2 regions of the Brevibacillus sp. RS1.1 genome follow, and region 2 is predicted to be linked to the other one. Evidence: predicted binding sites of a transcription regulator. Region 2 holds the regulator's gene; the other holds the start of a gene.
The links. Region 2 encodes LexA, which represses DNA repair genes until DNA is damaged. Its sites were predicted from a motif close to CGAACATATGTTCG; they were not measured.
Positions count from the first base shown of each region.

Region 1: the regulator LexA is predicted to act here: its motif matches at 2,806-2,819, upstream of ruvC (crossover junction endodeoxyribonuclease RuvC).

Region 1 is NZ_JABSVA010000002.1:207,343-216,919, forward strand. Features, by position in the region: gene HP570_RS06595 (SpoIID/LytB domain-containing protein) at 1-253, opposite strand, end outside; gene HP570_RS06600 (DUF2905 domain-containing protein) at 414-632, opposite strand; gene ruvB (Holliday junction branch migration DNA helicase RuvB) at 629-1,627, opposite strand; gene ruvA (Holliday junction branch migration protein RuvA) at 1,632-2,249, opposite strand; gene ruvC (crossover junction endodeoxyribonuclease RuvC) at 2,246-2,746, opposite strand; gene HP570_RS06620 (hypothetical protein) at 2,893-3,084, opposite strand; gene HP570_RS06625 (hypothetical protein) at 3,217-4,302, shown strand; gene HP570_RS06630 (BofC C-terminal domain-containing protein) at 4,388-4,960, opposite strand; gene HP570_RS06635 (bifunctional 2',3'-cyclic-nucleotide 2'-phosphodiesterase/3'-nucleotidase) at 5,176-7,164, shown strand; gene HP570_RS06640 (phosphotransferase) at 7,220-8,248, opposite strand; gene HP570_RS29500 (hypothetical protein) at 8,432-9,109, opposite strand; gene HP570_RS29505 (hypothetical protein) at 9,257-9,577, shown strand, end outside.
Region 2 is NZ_JABSVA010000001.1:409,499-419,075, forward strand. Features, by position in the region: gene HP570_RS01660 (peptide ABC transporter substrate-binding protein) at 1-101, opposite strand, end outside; gene ltaE (low-specificity L-threonine aldolase) at 332-1,357, opposite strand; gene HP570_RS01670 (HesB/IscA family protein) at 1,481-1,783, shown strand; gene HP570_RS01675 (HelD family protein) at 1,847-4,096, opposite strand; gene crcB (fluoride efflux transporter CrcB) at 4,135-4,500, opposite strand; gene HP570_RS01685 (DUF896 domain-containing protein) at 4,597-4,794, opposite strand; gene yneA (cell division suppressor protein YneA) at 4,871-5,206, opposite strand; gene lexA (transcriptional repressor LexA) at 5,369-5,992, shown strand; gene HP570_RS01700 (DUF456 domain-containing protein) at 6,043-6,528, opposite strand; gene HP570_RS01705 (DUF4269 domain-containing protein) at 6,637-7,212, shown strand; gene HP570_RS01710 (hypothetical protein) at 7,300-7,980, shown strand; gene HP570_RS01715 (GNAT family N-acetyltransferase) at 8,070-8,543, opposite strand; gene HP570_RS01720 (MFS transporter) at 8,761-9,577, opposite strand, start outside.

The DNA.
Region 1 (9,577 bases), on a different contig from region 2:
GAGCTGCATCTCCCTTTAATTCGGGTAAATCTGTCTTGCCTTCGGGTCCATTGAGCACGACCTCCATTCCATTTGCAGCAGTTAGCGTAACGGAAGGAACTACTCCCCGATAGCCTTGTCCTGTATCCACAAATAGCGCAACCCTAATATTGTCGCCGGCTGCCTGCGCTGGTTCATGTCCTCCTACGAGAACTACTGATAGCAGGCCCACCGAAAGGACTTTCCCCATCCATTTCTTTCTCATGTCGTCCATTGTCCTTTCTTCACCTGATTTTCAACAAAAATTGGCATGTCTTCCCATGTTTTTTCGACAATCGTCGGCTGATCTCCTGCCTTTTTCGTAAAATGGGACCAAACGCCCGCACACACAAAAAACCACCGGAACGATGAGCTCCGATGGCCTACACACTTGCTTATTTAAACAACCGAAATAGATACATGCCAAGAGACAGGACGATGCTAATCACAATACAAGTCACAATCGGAAAGTAGAATTTGACGTTTTCCTTTTCTACCACGATATCTCCCGGCAAACGCCCCAAAGGCAAAAATCTGCCTCCTACCTGCCACAACAGACCGATTACGATTAAAGCAGCACCACCAATAATAAGTAGCTTGGCTACAGGATTCACGATTTCATCTCCCGACCAAAGTGTTGATACGCACTTGGGGTGAGTACACGCCCCCGTGGCGTCCGCTGCATAAAGCCAATCTGCATGAGGTACGGCTCGCAAACATCTTCCACCGTCTGTGACTCTTCTCCGATTGTTGCTGCGATCGTATCCAGTCCAACCGGTCCACCGTCAAAACGATCAATAATCGCTAGCAACAGTTTGTGGTCGATATGATCGAGACCGCAGGCATCTACTTGCAATCTTTCCAGCGCTTCTTTGGCAATCTCTGTCGTAATGACGCCTTCGCCTTTTACTTGGGCAAAATCGCGAACCCGCTTCAGCAAACGGTTTGCCACCCGGGGTGTTCCCCGTGAACGTCTGGCAATCTCCTCTGCCCCGCCTTCTCGAATGACGACCTGCAGGATGTCGGCTGCCCGTGAAACGATAAAGGTCAGTTCCGGAACAGTATAGAATTCCAGGCGATTGACAACCCCAAAGCGATCTCGAAGCGGCGCGGAGAGCATTCCAGCCCGCGTCGTAGCCCCGACCAGTGTAAATGGCGGCAAATCCAAACGAACACTGCGAGCGCTTGGCCCTTTACCGATAATGATGTCCAGCGCAAAATCCTCCATTGCCGGATACAGAACTTCCTCGACGCTTCGGTTAAGTCTGTGAATCTCGTCAATAAACAGGACATCGCCTTCTTGCAAATTCGTCAAAATCGCTGCCAAATCACCGGGGCGTTCAATTGCTGGACCAGAAGTCGTGCGGATATTCACACCCAGCTCATTTGCAATAATTTGCGACAGAGTCGTCTTCCCCAGACCAGGAGGACCGTACAGCAGTACGTGGTCCAACGACTCTTTCCGCATTTTGGCCGCTTCAATAAAAATTTTCAGGTTTTCCTTCACATGCTGCTGACCGATGTATTCGTTTAAATAGCGAGGACGGAGGCTCAGCTCCGCCGCATCTTCTTCCCAATTCATATGCGTCGTGATGATCCGAGAATCCAAAATCCTACCCCCTCATGAGCAACGCAAGCCCTTGTTTGATGAGCTTTTCTACACCATCGCCCTCTTTTGATTTCTCAGACAGCGTGTTTCTGATTTTTTGCAGTTCACCATCAGAGTAACCCAGTGCAGTCAACGCATCGAGCGCTTCGTTCAGTGCAGACACAGCTTGCTCGCCTGCTGTCAAATCACCCGCTGCAACAGTCAAAATCGCAGATGGTGTGTACCCTACCAATTTATCCTTCAAATCGAGGATAATTCGCTGGGCTGTCTTTTTCCCAATCCCCGGAAATTTCGTCAAATAGGTAACATTCTCCTGTTGAACCGCCATCACTAGCTGCTCAGGCGTTGCAGCGGCCAGAATAGCCAATCCGCCCTTTGGACCAATTCCGCTAACATCGAGCAGCTTGCGGAACAAATCGCGTTCGTCACGGGTAGCGAAGCCGTACAGCAGGATGGCATCTTCCCGCACGTGGTGGTGGGTAAACAATTTGGTTTTGTTGCCTTCATACCGAACGAATTGGTACGGGTTTGGGCAAAACAGTCGATAACCAATTCCACCCGTTTCGATAACTATGTATTCCGAATCGAGATAACTAAGTGTACCTTCTACAAAATCAATCATTTCTTGACCCCTTCCGAAATGGAAATGAACGCTCGAAACTGTGCGTGCGTAATCGCAATGCCCAATGCGTCCGCCACGTCGTCAGGCTTTGGTACTTCCTTTAACCGCAATAGGAGCTTCGTCATTTCCTGTATTTGCTTCTTCTCTGCCCCCCCGTATCCAGTCACAGCTTGCTTGACCTGCATCGGGGTATATTCATAGACCGGCACACCAGCCAGCTCTGCTGCAAGGATAATAACCCCTCGCGCTTGACCAACTGTAAAGGCCGTCGTCACGTTTTTATTAAAGAAAAGCTTTTCGACGGACATTTCATCGGGACGATAGGTTTCCAGAAGGCTCTGCATTGCCTCAAAAATCTGTTTCAATCTAAGCGGTACTGGCAATCCAGCTTCTGTTTGAATGCTTCCATATTGGACGGGACGCAATTGGCTGCCCTCTTTATCCACAACCCCGAAGCCAACAATCGCAATGCCAGGGTCAATTCCTAAAATGCGCATAGTCCACTCTCCGTGAGCAAAGATTCTACTCTCTACTGTAACACAAAGCACCCAAAAAGCGAACGTGTATTTCCATTTCATATCCAAGTCGACTTTTGAACAAAAAAACCCGCTCCCTATAAAAGGAACGGGTTATACGGCGTCTGTTAGTGTTTGTTCATTCCGAATGAATCCGACACATCATGCTGCATGTGGGCATAGTCGTCTACGCCACTTTGCATGTGCTCTTTGATCTTATTGATCTGTTGGTAATTGAGCTTGTTGTGCCCCTGGTTCAACTGAACGTACAAACGCTGATGGAACTGGTCTTTGTAGCTACCTCTAGGCATGGTAGACATGGTCTAAAGACTCCTCCTTCGATCACCGTATGAAATCAGTATGGCGTAAGCGCAATGGTGTTATGATACCAAGATTTACGCCACATATGTCAGACATCTTATTGAAACGATAAGCTGTGGAGGTGTTGGTTGTTGCGCAGTAAAGTCCTTATTTTTTGTATCTATTTTCTCGCAATCGCACTGTCCATGCCATACAATGCGCTTGCCAAGATCAAGAATGACATCATGGTCACCGTATCGGTATCACCCGATTCCTCCTTCCAAACGACCATGTCCTTCCCTGATCAAAAGCAATTTACGAAGCGGATATTGGGCTCTGCTATCGAAGTTGCTTCCTATAACCCACACTGGGTACGCGCTACATTGACCGTAAAAAAACGAATGTATGTATATGATCACGATGGTCAGCTTTATGAAAAAGAAATGCCGCGTCGCTATGTGTTGGCAAATGATGTTCGCCAGCAGATCGAAGAAATGGTCAAGTCCGTAGAGGCAGTCCATTTTGCACAAGCCATTCCTTGGGAACAGGTGAAAAAAACGTTAAAACGGATGGAATTCGGTACGGTAATTGATTTAGAGACAGGACAACGTTTTGATGTCCAGCGCAGAGCAGGTAGTCGCCATGCCGATGTTCAACCGTTGACACGCAAGGATACACAGATCATGAAGAACATTTATCAGGGAAAATGGTCGTGGAAGCGCAGAGCCATTCTGGTAGAGGTAGACGGCACTTATTTTGCAGCGTCTATGCACGGAATGCCTCATGGTGCTGGTGCGATTAAGGGAAATGAATTCCCTGGGCATTTTTGCATCCACTTTTTTGGCAGCTCCACCCATCGACGCTCAGAGCCCGATCCCAGTCACAGCATGATGATTCTCAAAGCCTCCGGAGCACTTGCCACTACACTAAAAGGGGCGTCACCTGAAGAATTGGTCGGCTATTTCCTCACCGCTCTGCATGAGCACGACACCCATTCGATGCGAATGACAACAGACGGTTTCACACTTCCAGAAGAACTGTCCGCGATCGAATCTGTGCGAACGTCAGAAATCGTCATCCCTTCAGACGAACGTGGTCCCCTCTTGATAGAGGTTCCTGTTCGGCTCGCGTACATCGCAGAGGAAGGCGGGAATTTTCGACGAACATGGAAGTTTCTTTTGCGCCGTGAAGTCCCGGGGGAACGCTGGCGAATCATTGCGGTTGAACTAAATCCGTAGCCATGGAAACAAAAATCCCTTTCCAGTCCATACGCGCTTGTTACACGAAAGGCTCGAAAGGGATTTCTTTTCGGTTTACCCGTATTCATTGTCCGCTCCATTGGTATTCGCCATAGGTAGACAACACACTGTTATATTCTGCCAAGTTCCGAATGCGAATCCCCCGTTTCAGATTCTCCCATTCCTCTTTTGGCAGACTCGCTTCCATTTTTGCCGTATCGATTCGATAAAAGGTTTGCACGACATCTTGTTCAGCAGGCAGACCATGAAACAGGGCAAGCATGCCGTCCGCAGCTATTCCGATATGTCCATTCTCCTTGCACGCTGGCGCTATATCCTGCTCGCGTTTCATTAAGAGCATCTTGACGGGCTCGGCTTGTACAATTTCCCATCCAGTATAGTTGCCCATGGCGTCTGCCAGTTGATTCGGACGAACCGATACATGTTCTTCATCTCGCACCCCACACAAATAATGGCGGGCTAAAACCAGTTCGTACGAATTACCTGCGACTACATCCGCTTTACCAGTATGGTTCAGTAAGCGTGTAAGACCTGAATCACTTCCATTTTTACCCAGAAATACAATACCGGCTACGACGCCTGTAACGAAAGCTACACCCCAGGTCGCGTAAACCATCCACTTTTTCTTCTCAGTCAAATAGAACCCCTTCTTTTATAGGCTTTTCTTCCTATCATTGCCACAAAGAAACAGGGGCATACGCGACTAAAGTGGGATTGACGTTATATTTTTTTACTTTTGTCAATACAAAAAATTAATATACTATTTCATCTAGCTATCTATCCAGCCTTCAAATCTAATGATAAACTATTTTTGCTTGGCATTATTGTAAACTTATGGAGGTCATTTCAAACATGAAAAAAACGAACAAAAAAATGCTGACTGCTTTTCTCCTCAGCACTTCTTTGGTTGTTGGCGCACTCTCTTTTCCTCTTACTCCTGTAAGCGCGCAAACAGGTTCTGTCCTCAAGCTCCGCCTTTTGGAAACGACAGATATCCACACCAACATCGTGAACTATGACTACTATCAAGACAAAAACACAGACGAGTTTGGCCTCGCAAAAACAGCGACATTGGTCAAAAAAGCAAGAGAAGAAGCGAAAAACAGCATCCTGATCGACAACGGTGACTTGTTGCAAGGAAACCCATTGGGCGACTACGTGGCAAAAATTGACCCGTTGAAAGCCGGAGATACTCACCCTGCTTACAAAGCAATGAACCTGATGGACTATGATGTTGCCAATATCGGTAACCACGAGTTCAACTTTGGTTTGGACTTCTTGGGCACCAGCTTGAAAGGTGCGAAATTCCCTTATATTAACGCCAATGTCTATGTAGACGACAAGGACAAAAACCCTAACAATGACAAAAACATGTTCACTCCTTACGAAATCCTGGAGCGTACTTTTAAAGATGAGAACGGCAAGGATGTAAAACTCAAAGTAGGTGTAATCGGTTTTGTTCCTCCACAAATTATGCAGTGGGACAAGGCCAACCTGGAAGGAAAAGTAATCGCGAAGGACATCGTGGAAACTGCCAACAAATTCGTACCTGAAATGAAGAAAAAAGGTGCGGACATCATCATCGCAGTTCCTCACTCCGGAATTGGCCCTATCGAGGGTGGTCCTCAATTGGAGAACGCTAGCTACCAGCTGAGCAAAGTAGATGGTATCGACGCGATCTTGTTCGGACACTCCCACTCCGTATTCCCTGGTCCTGGATTCGATAAAATTCCAGGCATTGATGCAGAAAAAGGAACGCTCAACGGTAAACCAGCTGTTATGCCTGGCTTCTGGGGTAACCACCTCGGCGTGATCGACCTGACGCTGAAACAAGAAAACGGAAAATGGAAAGTAGCTGAGTCCGCTACAAAAGTTGTTCCGATTTATGACAAAGCAAACAAAGCATCCTTGGCTGATGCAGACAAAGCTATCGTAGAAGCAGTAAAAGAAGATCACGATAAAACAGTTGACTGGGTTCGCTCCGCTGTAGGGAAAACATCTTCCCCGATCTTCAGCTACTTTGCACTCGTGCAAGATGACCCATCTATCCAAATCGTAACCAATGCACAAAAATGGTTCGTGGAGAAAAACGTGAAGGGTACAGAATACGACGGCATTCCAGTTCTGTCTGCTGGTGCACCATTTAAAGCGGGCGGCCGTAACGGAGTGAGCTACTACTCCAATATCCCAGCTGGTACAATCGCCATCAAAAACGTATCTGACCTGTACATCTACCCGAACACATTGAAAGCGGTTCTGGTCGATGGTGCTACGGTGAAAGAATGGTTAGAGCGCTCCGCTGGACAGTTCAACCAAATCGATGCGAAGAAAACAGATGAGCAACCACTCATCAACGAGTCTTTCCCAACGTACAACTATGATGTAATCGACGGTGTTACTTATCAAATCGATGTTACGCAACCATCCAAATACGCTGTAGATGGAAAAGTAGCAAACAAAGATGCAAACCGCATCAAAAACCTGTCTTATAACGGCAAACCAGTAAAACCTGAAGACAAGTTTATCGTCGTAACCAACAACTACCGTGCAAGCGGCGGCGGTGCGTTCCCAGGTCTGGATGGCAAAAACATCGTAATCGATTCTCCAGATGAAAACCGTCAAATCGTAATCGACTACATCCTGAACCAAAAAAATATCGATCCAGCAGCAGACAATAACTGGTCTTTCGCTCCAGTAGATGCGAAGCTGAACGTTACCTTCACTTCTTCTCCTGACGCGAAACCATTCGCTGAAAAAATGTCCCATATCAAGTTCATCAACGTATTGGAATCTGGGTTTGCGAAATTCTCTATTGATCTGTCCAAGCCTGCTTCCAAGTAAGCTTGTCAACAACACAAACATCCCTCTTGAAAGAGGGATGTTTTATTTTATCCGACTATCCAACAAAATGGTAATGCCCCCACGGAGAGCGCTGGAAGATTCGTTCTCCGTCGTTTAAAAAGCGTTGGCGATTTGCCATCACTTTGCCTTCCATTTGGATCAGCTGCATGACGCCCTTCATGTGGTAGCCTGGGCGCTGACTATACAAGCCCGTTACCTCCCGCAAGAAATTATCCGGATAGCGAAGCAATTGATGAACAGCCCAAATCTGCGTATCAGACAAATAGTTGACGTTACTATAGGCTTCCATCGCTTCTACAAAGGAATCCATGCGGTACTCCTGCATCAATAGCATCCGCGACATCAATTGTACAAGGTCAACAAGCTGAAGATCATGCCCTACGGTATCAAGGTCGATCAAATAGCAATTGCCTCGCTCCGTAAGCAAAAAGTTATGACTCGCCACGTCTCTGTGAGCGAGTGTCCCCCTCTCCATGGCTAAAAACATTTCTGGCGTCAAAGGCAGCTTGTAGGCAGATTGCAGCAGCTCCTTGCCATCCCGAAGGACATGATCTGCCTGTTGGGAAATGAGTTGCTCCAGTTTTGTCTGTGGTCCCTTCTGTTCAAGCGACCACATCAATCGCTCAAAGTATTCCAAGCGGCTCTCCCATTTATCTAAAAGAGCAGGTTTTCCTTCATACGCATAGGAATGAGCAATAGGAAAACCCTGTGCTGCAACATGAAAACGTGCCAATGTCTCTGCTGTTTTTTTCACATCGAAAAGAGAACCGTTATCTGCTTCATGCCCATCAATCATTTTCATGATGGTGTAATGGCGGTCTTCAAATGTAAAAATTTTTGCCCCTTCCTGACTCTCCACATACTGCACCGTATGATGAAAGCCCTTTTGGTATAGGGCATCTGCTAACTCTGTCACCCACACAGCTTTTTCGACCTGCTTATATCCTTTGAGTATCCAATGGCCCCGGTCTGTTTTTAACAGGTTGACGTTTCGCTTCGGCTTTACCCCGTAGATTTGACAGCGAAAAGCCTTTTCAATGGTGGATAAGATTCCTTTGTTCATCCCATACCCTCTCAGTAAGAAGAGGATTCTTCATGCCCATCTCCCCAGTTCGGCCAAACCCCTTGTTCAGGCATGGAAGCCATACACGGGGAAGGCGGGAACATCATGTTATTGTGAATCCCCTGTGGAGAACGATTGTACTTGCCTTTTCGGCCTCTGTACTCCATGACTTCAGAAGAACACTCACATGATGATGACTCCACTGGTTCCGGGCACACAGGCTTCTTCGCTCGTGGCCGCTTTAATGGCATGGGTGGAAATGGTGGTGGGCATGGATAAGGAAACGGCATCGGTCTGATCGGTGGTGGGACCATTGGAAATGGATGAATAGGTCGAATTTGTTCGGGACTTACAATCGGTCGGCGACTTGGATAAAATGGGCCATTCCACGGGTTCACGAACGGTGGGCAGGGCGGAAATGGCGGGCATGGTGGTGGGAATGGTGGCATGAACGGCGGTCGGAATGGCGGGAATGGGCGCACCTGTGGCATCGGCCTGCGCTCTTGCTCTGGACTTACCCTCGTTGTTGGTTTCTGCTTCTGTTGCGGGCTCACTTTTGAAGGTGGCTTGAGCTGCTGTTGTGGGCTCACCTTTGAAGTCGGCTTCTGCGGCCGCAACGGACTTACTCGTGGTGGGTAGGTAGGCTGCATCGGTTGTAATGGACTTACCCGCGGTGGGAAGTTTGGCTGCATCGGTTGCAATGGACTTACCCGTGGCGGTGGATAGTTTGGCTGCATCGGTTGCAATGGGCTTACCCGTGGCGGTGGATAGTTTGGCTGCATCGGTTGCAATGGGCTTACCCGTGGCGGTAGGTAATTTGGCTGCATCGGTTGCAATGGGCTTACCTGTGGCTGCGTGCAAGGCGGGCATACATTTGCTGGCGGTCGTATAGGCTGTAAGGGCAAGACCTGAGTCGGTGGTCTATATGGAATGTAGGGAACATTTTGATTCGGTGGAATCGCTGGTGGATAAATATACGGACTCACTCCGGTTGGAGGTGGAGTCGGTATGAGTGGACGTATAGGAACAGGCGGAACCGGAGTCAGCACATTTGGATTACCTGAAATGTTCGGTGGTTTATACGGTGTTGGCTTTTCAATCGGTTTTTCGATCGGTTTTTCACTTGGCTTCTCGATTGGTTTTTCGATCGGCTCCGTTGGTGGTGGAGGTGGTAATGTTGGTGGTTCCGTTGGCCTGACTATCTCTGGTGAAACAGAAGGGACTGGTGGTCTTGGCATTTCTTTGGGAGGTCTAGGCATCTCCTTGGGTGGCCTCGTAGGAATGGGAGCCGGTGGTAGAGTAGGTCTGATCTCCTCTCTGGATTCGATT
Region 2 (9,577 bases):
TCATTCGGTTTGTTCGTTACCCCCGTTTCACTTGTACTACATCCCGTAATAACTTGAAGTAGCAAGAAACAACTCAAAATGAAGCTCTTTCTCTTTCTCATCGAGACCATCCCCCTTGATTCCATTCGATTCCATACACCAGTAAATACTATTGCTTTATCACACTACTATGATAACGCAAGTGTAGGAGAAACAAATCAGACGGTATGGCGAAAAACAGATCGTGTATAGACTCTTATTTTGTACAAATTGTCTAACTATTTAGAATTGATGGTTGAAGCAAAGAAAAAAGCCAGTCTTCCCTTCGACTGGCTACAAGCGTTTGATTCAATTACACTGTTACCAATAATTCCTCTACTGCTTCCACAACGGTCTTGATATGTTGATCGCTAATGTGTCGATGCGTCGTAAAGCGAATGACATACTCGTCAAAATCGACCGCGAGCACTCCTTTTTCTTCCAAACGTTCCAAGAAGGCGACAGCTGTTTGTCCAATCGAGCCCGTATTCACCAGCACGATATTCGACTCGACTTGCTCCACCTGAAGCGATAGCTGGCGCAAGCCTTTCGCCAATTGCTGTGCCCGTTCATGATCTTCTGCCAATCGTTCGGTCATTTGTGTCAGAGCAATGATGCCCGGCGCTGCCAAATACCCTGCCTGACGCAACCCCCCGCCTAATTTTTTTCTCCACCATCTCGCTTCTTCGATAAACGCACGTTCACCAGCCAAAATGGAACCAACTGGAGCACTCAGCCCTTTGGACAAGCAAATCTGAACGGTATCGGCATAAGCGCTTAGCTCACTGACTGCAACACCTTGTGCCACAGCCGCATTGAAGAGACGCGCACCGTCCAAATGAACGGGAACACCGTGTTTTTGCGCGATATCATAGACGTTCTTCATTTGCTCAACAGAGATTACCGCCCCGCCCGCGCGATTATGTGTATTTTCGAGACAGATCAATTTTGTCCGAGGAAAATGGATATTGTTGCCCCGAATCGCCCTCTCTACCTCTTCTGCACGCAGAGCACCGCGTTCACCAACCAGCGTCCGTGTTTGCACGCCAGCCAATGCCGACATTGCGCCGCCTTCATAGTAAAAAATGTGCGAATCCGCTTCCGCAATGACTTCGTCTCCGTTGACACAATGCGTCAAAACAGCGACCTGATTACCTTGCGTGCCACTTGTTACGAACAGGGCAGCTTCCTTTCCGAGTATTTCAGCCGCGATCGCTTCCAAACGATTGACAGTTGGGTCTTCCCGGTAAACATCATCCCCAACCTCCGCTTCTGCCATTGCTCGAAGCATCTCCTCGGTTGGCTTCGTAACGGTATCACTTCGCAAATCGATTTTCATAAATGATTCTCCCCCACCCTGTTGTCATTATCTAGACATATCGTAACACTTTCAACATTGCATCCTGATTTCCCTCTTGCTAAGATGGAGGGGTAACTTACATACAGTTAGGGGATTTGACCTGTGAAACTAAAAATCACTCGTAACGCTGCCAAGCAATTGGCTCCAATCATCGAGCAAGAAGAAGACAAAGAATTGAAACTGCGCGTTTATATTACGCACGCTCACGGTGATCATGCACATTACGGACTCGCTCTGGACAAGCCAACAGAAGAAGATGTTGTGATCTCTACCGACAAAGAGATCGATGTGATCGTGAAAAAGGATGAGCCTTTGCTGGATGGCGTCGTCATTGATTACCTCTTCTTGCCACAAGAAGGTTTTGTGATTACGAACCCTTCTAAAGGTAACACAGGCGACCACTAAGCATGATACAGATAAACCCTCTGTTTTTTTACAAGCAGAGGGTTTTCTTTGATGAGTCGATTCTTATTCGTCAGTAGCCATGGTGTAGAGCGCTGTTGGTAAATCTATTAGCAACGGTGAAGAAACGTCATCAACCTGCGTCATAACAAGCCGATGGACTGGACGTGTCATCGCGACATACAATAGTTTCGCGTCCCATTCATTATTTTGATAGGCGTCCACATCCAGCAAAATGACCACATCAAACTGCAAGCCTTTTGTTAAAAAAGCAGGCATGACGGTTACGCCACCTGGAAATTGGTTATCCTTGCTGCCTAACAGAGTCAGATCAGCTATCTTGTCTTGCAGGCCTTTATGTGCTTTTTTACTCGCTAGGATCGTTTTCGCTACGATCGCAATCGTTTTGAAGCCTTCCGACTGGTAGTCTGCCACACGCGAAGAGATGTCCTCCCACAGTTGCGCTCGTGAACGAGCCTTGACCATGATTGGTTTTTCACCATGACGCAAAACCGGTTTTGCCAATACCGTCTCGGGCAATTCAATTTGCCGCAACACTTCGTTAGCACAGCGCATAATCTCAATTGTCGAACGATAGCTTTGCGACAACGTATAATAGGAAGGAAACAGCTGCGCAAATATCCCCTTGGTCAACTCTTCCCAAGCATGAATTCCTCGGTAGCTATGAATGCCTTGCGCAATATCTCCCACGATCGTGAGCGAGTTTCGCTTGGTTGCCAATGCAATGACAGCTATTTCTAACGCACTCAAGTCTTGTGCTTCATCCACGACCGTATGATCAAAATGCTCCGCCTTATTCATTCCTTCCACAATATGCTGCAAGTATAGCAATGGCGCGATATCTTCGGGCTCCAATCGCTCCTCTGCAAACAGCGCAGCACTTGACTGAGTCACATCACGCACAACTTCGTCTGAAATGTCAGCAGGTGCGAGTTTGCGCAGCAATTCCTCGTCAGCAATCAGCTCGCGATAAGCTGCGAAGATTTCCAGTCTTGGAAACGAAGTCAGGTACGTATCCAGGATTTGCTCCAGCATTTTCTCGAATTTGTACAAGCCTTCTTTGTCCAAATCGACTTTTCGTTCTCGTAAATGGGCAAATAATTGCTTGTTCATTTCTTGTTTTAAATGCTTGCGAAGCGCTTCTACTCGACGATGATACGGCATATTGGCGAATTGCTCCAAGAAGCATTGGCGTATAAAATCACCCGGAATGGAAAAGACTTGCTTTGTTTTGTTGTATAAAAAGCTGAGTTTCTTAAAAGGGATTCTCGTTTCGACGATATGCCGAATGTATTGCTCCAGCGCCTCCCGACAAGCGAGCGATCCTTTGAAGCGAAGCCTGTTTCGCGTCATTTCTTGCTGGCGCTCATCCTGCCCTTCTTCGAAGAACAATTGAAGAGGCTTATCGGGACTCACGATTCTCCATCCTTTTGGAAGCAGAGGCTTCACAAGACGCGCTGCCCAATCTACAAAGGTAGACTGTTGAACGTCATCAACTCCCAACTCCGGCAAAACCTCGGATATATAGGTAAGAAACATCCGGTTTGGCGCAAACACCATGAATTTTTTGGACATCATGGAATCCTGGAAGTTATAAATCAAATAGGAGAGTCGGTGCAGCGCAATCGTCGTTTTTCCGCTCCCCGCTACACCTTGCACGACAATGGGCCGTTCTTTTTCCGCCCGAATAATATCATTTTGCTCGGATTGAATGGTAGCGACGATGTCTTTTAGTCTGCTATCGTTCGCCTGATTTAAATTGGCTGCCAAAAATTCATCGATGAAGCCCTCCTGCAAAAACTCGTCAGGATGCCCCATTTCGCGGTTAATTGTTTCTTTTACCGCTCCATCATAGATGCCAACGATCTTTCCGTCTTCAATCGCAAAATTACGCTTTAATCGAACTTCACCACGCACGATCTCGCGTCCCATCCGATAAAACGCGTCTTTGCTCTCACCAGAATAATAAAGACTGGCGATAGGCGCTCGCCAATCCACGACGACAGAATCAAATGTATCGCTGCGTACAATTCCCCGTTTTCCTATGTAGACCTGATCCAGCTCGTAGATTTCATCCTTCAAGAAGTCCACTCTGCCGAAATAAGGCTTCTCTCGCCCCTGATCTTCCAGATAGCGCAAATCCTTTGCCTTTTTAGAGTTAACGACCTGTTTCACATAGTCATCGGTTGCCTCGCGAATTTCATTGCGAAGCTGCTCCATTTCTTCATCAATAGCTGAAATGGTTTCATCCAGCTTTTTTTGTTCCAACTCATAATCACGATGCTGTGTACTCACCTTCATTCCCCCTCACATGTATCGTGTCTTTGAACGTATCAGGACCAATGCCTGGCCAGCCATATTCCAACCGCACATGAAAGTAGACCGAGTCCCAAACTGAGAAGAGCATATAATGTGCCCCGCAACAGATGTCCTTCTCCCCAAAAAGTGACCACTTCCAAGGAGAAGCTAGAGAAAGTCGTAAATCCTCCCATGACACCCGTTGCAAATAAGAGATAGAGTGTGGGAGATAAAATGCCACGTTCTTTCCCCAGCACGAACAAGATGCCAATGATCAAGGAGCCACAGACATTGGCGATCCAGGTTCCCCACGGCCATTCCGGCTGATTTGCGAGTAAAGACAATAGGTAGCGCACAAGAGAGCCAACTGCTCCGCCAACCGCCACAGCTATCCACGCCATCGCTTTCCCTCCCTGGCTATCAAAGCGTTATGTCTGTCACAGAAAAAGACACCCTAGCGTCAAGCGAGGATGTCTGTCGTATCAGTAATTGTTATCTTACTGTTTTGGCTTATTTTCTTCAAGGTCTTCCACATAACGGATGGAATCCAAATTTGCTCTCAGTGAAAGCTTAACGGCGTCAATGTACTTTTGGCGCAATGCTTTTTGCTCGAGCTTTTCCTCTTCAGTTAAACCTTCTTCGCGAGACTTTTTGACCAATTCGTTAATGCGTTTAATTTCTGCGTCAGATACCACTGCTGGTTCCTCCCACTCTGTAGTAGTGCCGCTTCATTATACCACATTCGAATGATCTCGCAAGACAGCCGAACACTTACGGCATATCAGGCATGATCAGAGTTTGCCCCGGGTAAATCCAGTTGCTATCCAAACCGTTCGCTTCCTTGATTTCTATGATATAGTCACGAACATCCGTATGCTGATCTGAGTAGCGAACGGCTAACGACCATAGACTATCTCCGGATTGTACGGTTACTTCTATGCCTTGTGGCTCGTCCATTGGTGAAGCAGCAAACACTAGTTCGGTCAACAAGTAAAAAAAGAGAGTAAATGTAATAAGAAACAAGAGTGCTTGACCTCTCGTGATACCAAAACGAACACGACGTTCTTCTTTTTTCTCGAAACGATTACGTACTGTCGATGAATTCATGATAATGGCCTCCTTACAAACATACGTTCTGTTCTCTTGTAAGCTCATAATAAATGAGAACATATGTTCATGTCAACAACGAAACGAACTTATGTTTGTCGAACGCAAGCTCCCATGGTATAATATAGGAAAATATGTTCGAGAAATCAGGGGTGTCTTTCTATGTCAAAATTATCGAGTAGACAACAAGCCATCATCGAGTTCATACGAAAGGAAGTTCGTGATAAAGGATATCCGCCTTCTGTACGTGAAATTGGAGAGGCTGTTGGACTCGCTTCCAGCTCAACGGTACATGGTCATTTGGCACGCTTAGAGAAAAAAGGCCTCATTCGTCGAGATCCTACCAAACCTCGCGCCATCGAATTGCTTTCAGATGAAGATCGTTTTCAAGACAATTTCGAAGACTCTGTCGTCCGTGTGCCAGTAATTGGAAAAGTAACCGCTGGACAACCCATTACAGCCATTGAGGATGTGGAAGAATACTTCCCGCTTCCAGACAATATCGTGACTTCCGACAAGGTCTACATGCTGCGCGTCTCCGGGAATAGCATGATTGATGCCGGGATTCTCGACGGAGACTACGTCATTGTTCGCCAACAGCACGTAGCGAACAATGGTGACATTGTCGTAGCCATGACAGAAGAAGATGAAGCGACCGTCAAAAGATTTTTCAAAGAAAAGAACCACTTCCGTCTCCAACCGGAAAATGCCACGATGGAACCGATCATTCTGGAGCATGTCACCATTCTCGGTAAAGTCATTGGTGTCTATCGCCTCATTCACTAGTTTCCACGTAAAAAAGGACAGCCTCGGCTGTCCCTTTTGTTTTCTATATGTTATCTGGCGATAAAAAACCAGATGATCATCGTAACTTGCAAGATGACTTTTACGACCGCACTGCCCAAAAATCCGATCAGTGAGCCTACCCCCGCTTTCACTGCTCGCTCCATCGATTGCTTCTGCACCATCAACTCTACGAGAACGACGAATACGAACGGCAAGATCAGCATACCAAACGGTGGGAAAACGAAAATTCCGAGGATAATTCCGACCGCTGCAGCAACGGACGACCACTTGGACCCCCCGTACTTTTTCACAAAGTACATGTTCGTCAGCAAGTCAGCACCGTAAAGCAGAATGCTTAGAACGGCCATTCCCCACCAAAAGGATGCCGGCAATCCCGCTCCCGGATCTGCAATGAAAAAGTGATAGAGCAAAAAGCCCGCCCACAACAAGATCGTATCAGGTAAAACGGGTAAGAAAATTCCTGCGATGCTTAGCAGGAACAATAACACAACCACAACCCATAAAAGTATTTCCATCCACTACACTCCCTTCATTTAGGTATACGAGTGATTACCAATTTCGTTGCGCACTTATTCACTTTTGTCTACACTATTTTAAAAGAAAGTGGACATGGGGGTAGTTTCATGAAAAATTGGCATGATCTCTCTTACTTGAGCAGAGGAACAATGCGCCAAAAAGCGGCGTGGGAAGCGATTCAACAGACGCATATCATGGAAGTACTAGCCGATTACCGTCCAGTGCTTGCCGGAACCATCCCATTGGACATTGATGTTGAGCAAAGCGATCTGGATATTATTTGTGAGAGTCGTGATCTGGATCAGTTTGAGCAGGTTGTCCGTAAAGCGTTTGGCTGCTTGTCCAGATTTGAAGTGACAAAACTCGATCTAAAAGGGATTCCCACGTGCGTTATTTCGTTTTTCACAGCTGGCTTTTGGTTTGAATTGTTTGCTCAACCGGTTGCAGTCGAAAAGCAAAACGCCTATCGTCATATGGACATCGAAGCACGATTATTACATATAGGGGGCTTGGATGCGTGTATCCATATCAGGGCTCTGAAGCAAGACGGCCTCAAAACAGAACCTGCATTTGCTCGATACTTTCATATTCCGGGTGATGATCCGTATGAGGCCTTGTTGCAATTGGAGTCGTTGACCGAACAGGAATTACGCCAAAGAGTTCAGCCCCTACGAAAGGATTAATCTGCTAGCAAATCTATCAACTTGCTGGGATCATAAGGGGTAAACAGTGACTGGCGTTGCAACCGATCATTAAGGAGGACATACTATATGGATTGGCTGATAGAGCTACCGCTCCTCACTGGAGAGAATCGGGTAGAAACAAACGTCGACTTCTCATTTAAGAGATTCGAGTCAAGTGGGCTTCAGGAACCTCCCGATTTTATCCATGATATCGTTCTGCAATGGGCCATCGCCCCTTTTGTTGTTCATGAGCACACTGCTTATCGGATTCCGGCCCACAACGATCCCGAGATAGAAGCGTATGCTTCCGTCAATTTCACAAGCCTGTTTACGACAGTACGGGGAATATGCACAAATGGAAAGTTGGAGGAAATCAGGCTGGAGGACTTAAAGCCGAATATAAAGAGTTCTTTTATCGAATCGGTCATACATACAAGTAAGATTGATCCTCTGGTAAGCGATTTTTATCTACAGGGAGAATGTGAGCGTAGTAATCGACTAAGCATTAAGCTGTTCCAAATAGACAGGGATTCCTTTATCAAGCAGACTACCTACCTTCCCCAACCGGATCACAAAAGGCTCTGGGACTTTATGAATAGACCATTCAAAACGTGTGACGAGGTCTCCATATCCCCCACGAACTGGGTGCTCAGTGACGACCTGCTAGAATCCCCCTTTCTCGTATTTCTCTCACGCTATGCAAGTGAGGTTGTTTTAACGGTGAACGAAAAAGATCAGAATGTTACTATGGTTTCATTTAAAGAGTAATCAGGGCACTCAGCTGGCCGACGTAACCAGCTTCCCGTTCTCAGGATTACCGACTTTTTTGTTTTTTTGTATTCAGCTTTCGTCTCTCGTTAGCATAAACTTTTCTTCATTCTAAAATTCATCAGCTTAGTGCTATTGCGTTCAACGATTTGCGATTTTACTACGATGTACCCTTTTCTTTCAAAAAAGGGTCTAGCGGTAATACTCGAATCGGTTTCTATTTCGATTAGACCTAATTTTTTGGCTTCAGATTCAAGTGTGTCTACCAATGCTGAAGCAATTCCTTGCCCCTGATGCTCTTTATGAACAAATAGTCTATCCAGGTAACCTTGTACACTCATGTCAGAAAAGCCCACGATATAACCATTCATTTCAGCAACATAGGAAATATTACTCGTTAGAGCTTTCAACCAGACCTCTTTCCTCTGCTTCAAATCCGCTAGGGAAGCCCAAGCATTTACTTGTTCTTGCGTGTAATCTTGCTTATTTATGGTATGCACGGTCTCATAAAATAAAGTGATGATCTGGTCAATATCCGTCTCATGAAATCTTCGAAGTAGCATGGAAACTCCCCCTAGAGTATAACGTGGCTACCGAATCATGCCGGCAGCCGCGTCTCGTTTATTTATTGTAGCATCGTTCCCCCGATAGTTTACGTTCATTTATCTACATGGATATGTACTTTTCGTTGCCTTAACAACCACACCGCATTGTTGCGTCCAACAATTGGGGGGCCGTTCATTTGCGGTCTGCTTTTTTGTAAAGAACTGAAAGATCACCTTACTCCACTGATTGAACCACCGAATGCCGTGATGCCATTCTGGACAATACAAACACAGCAATGATGGAGATGAGTACGCCGAGTACGCCGAACCAGGTAATGGATGCTAAAGAAACACGGTTAACGATCAGCCCGCCAATTCCTGCGCCGACTGCCATGGCAAGCTGCATCATGGAACTGTTCAAGCTCAGCATGACGCCCGTGGATTCAGGAACAAGCGAAACTAGGTTAAATTGCTGCGCGGGAGCAGATGACCATGCGGCAAAAGACCAGAGGATCAAAATGGCGAATACGGCAATGACCGACTGTCCGACTAAAGATAGCAAAATCAACGAAATGACGTGAAGCACCATCCCAGAAACGAGCGTGTATTTGATGCCCCGTTTATCCGCACTGTAGCCGCCGACTTTCGAGCCAATCAAACTGGCAACGCCGAACACGAACAGAGCTGCGCTAATCAATGATTCATGTAAATGAGTTACCTCTAGCAGAAAAGGGGATAAGTAAGTATAGACGAGGGAATATCCTCCCAACCAGAAAAAAGTAATCGCTAAAGCAACCAAAACCTGAGGTTTTTTTAACAAAGCAAATTGTTTAATCAGAGGGATAGGCTTGTCGCCCTGCATACGTGGTATAACTGCAGCAATGACAAGCATGGCCAAGCCCCCGACAATCGCGATGGCCAGAAATACCGCTTTCCAGCCAAAAGCAGAGGCTATCATTCTGCCCAGCGGGACGCCGATGATGAGCGATGCGGTAATGCCCATGGTGACGTTCGCGATGGCGCTGGCCTGCTTACCTGGCGGAGCGATTTTG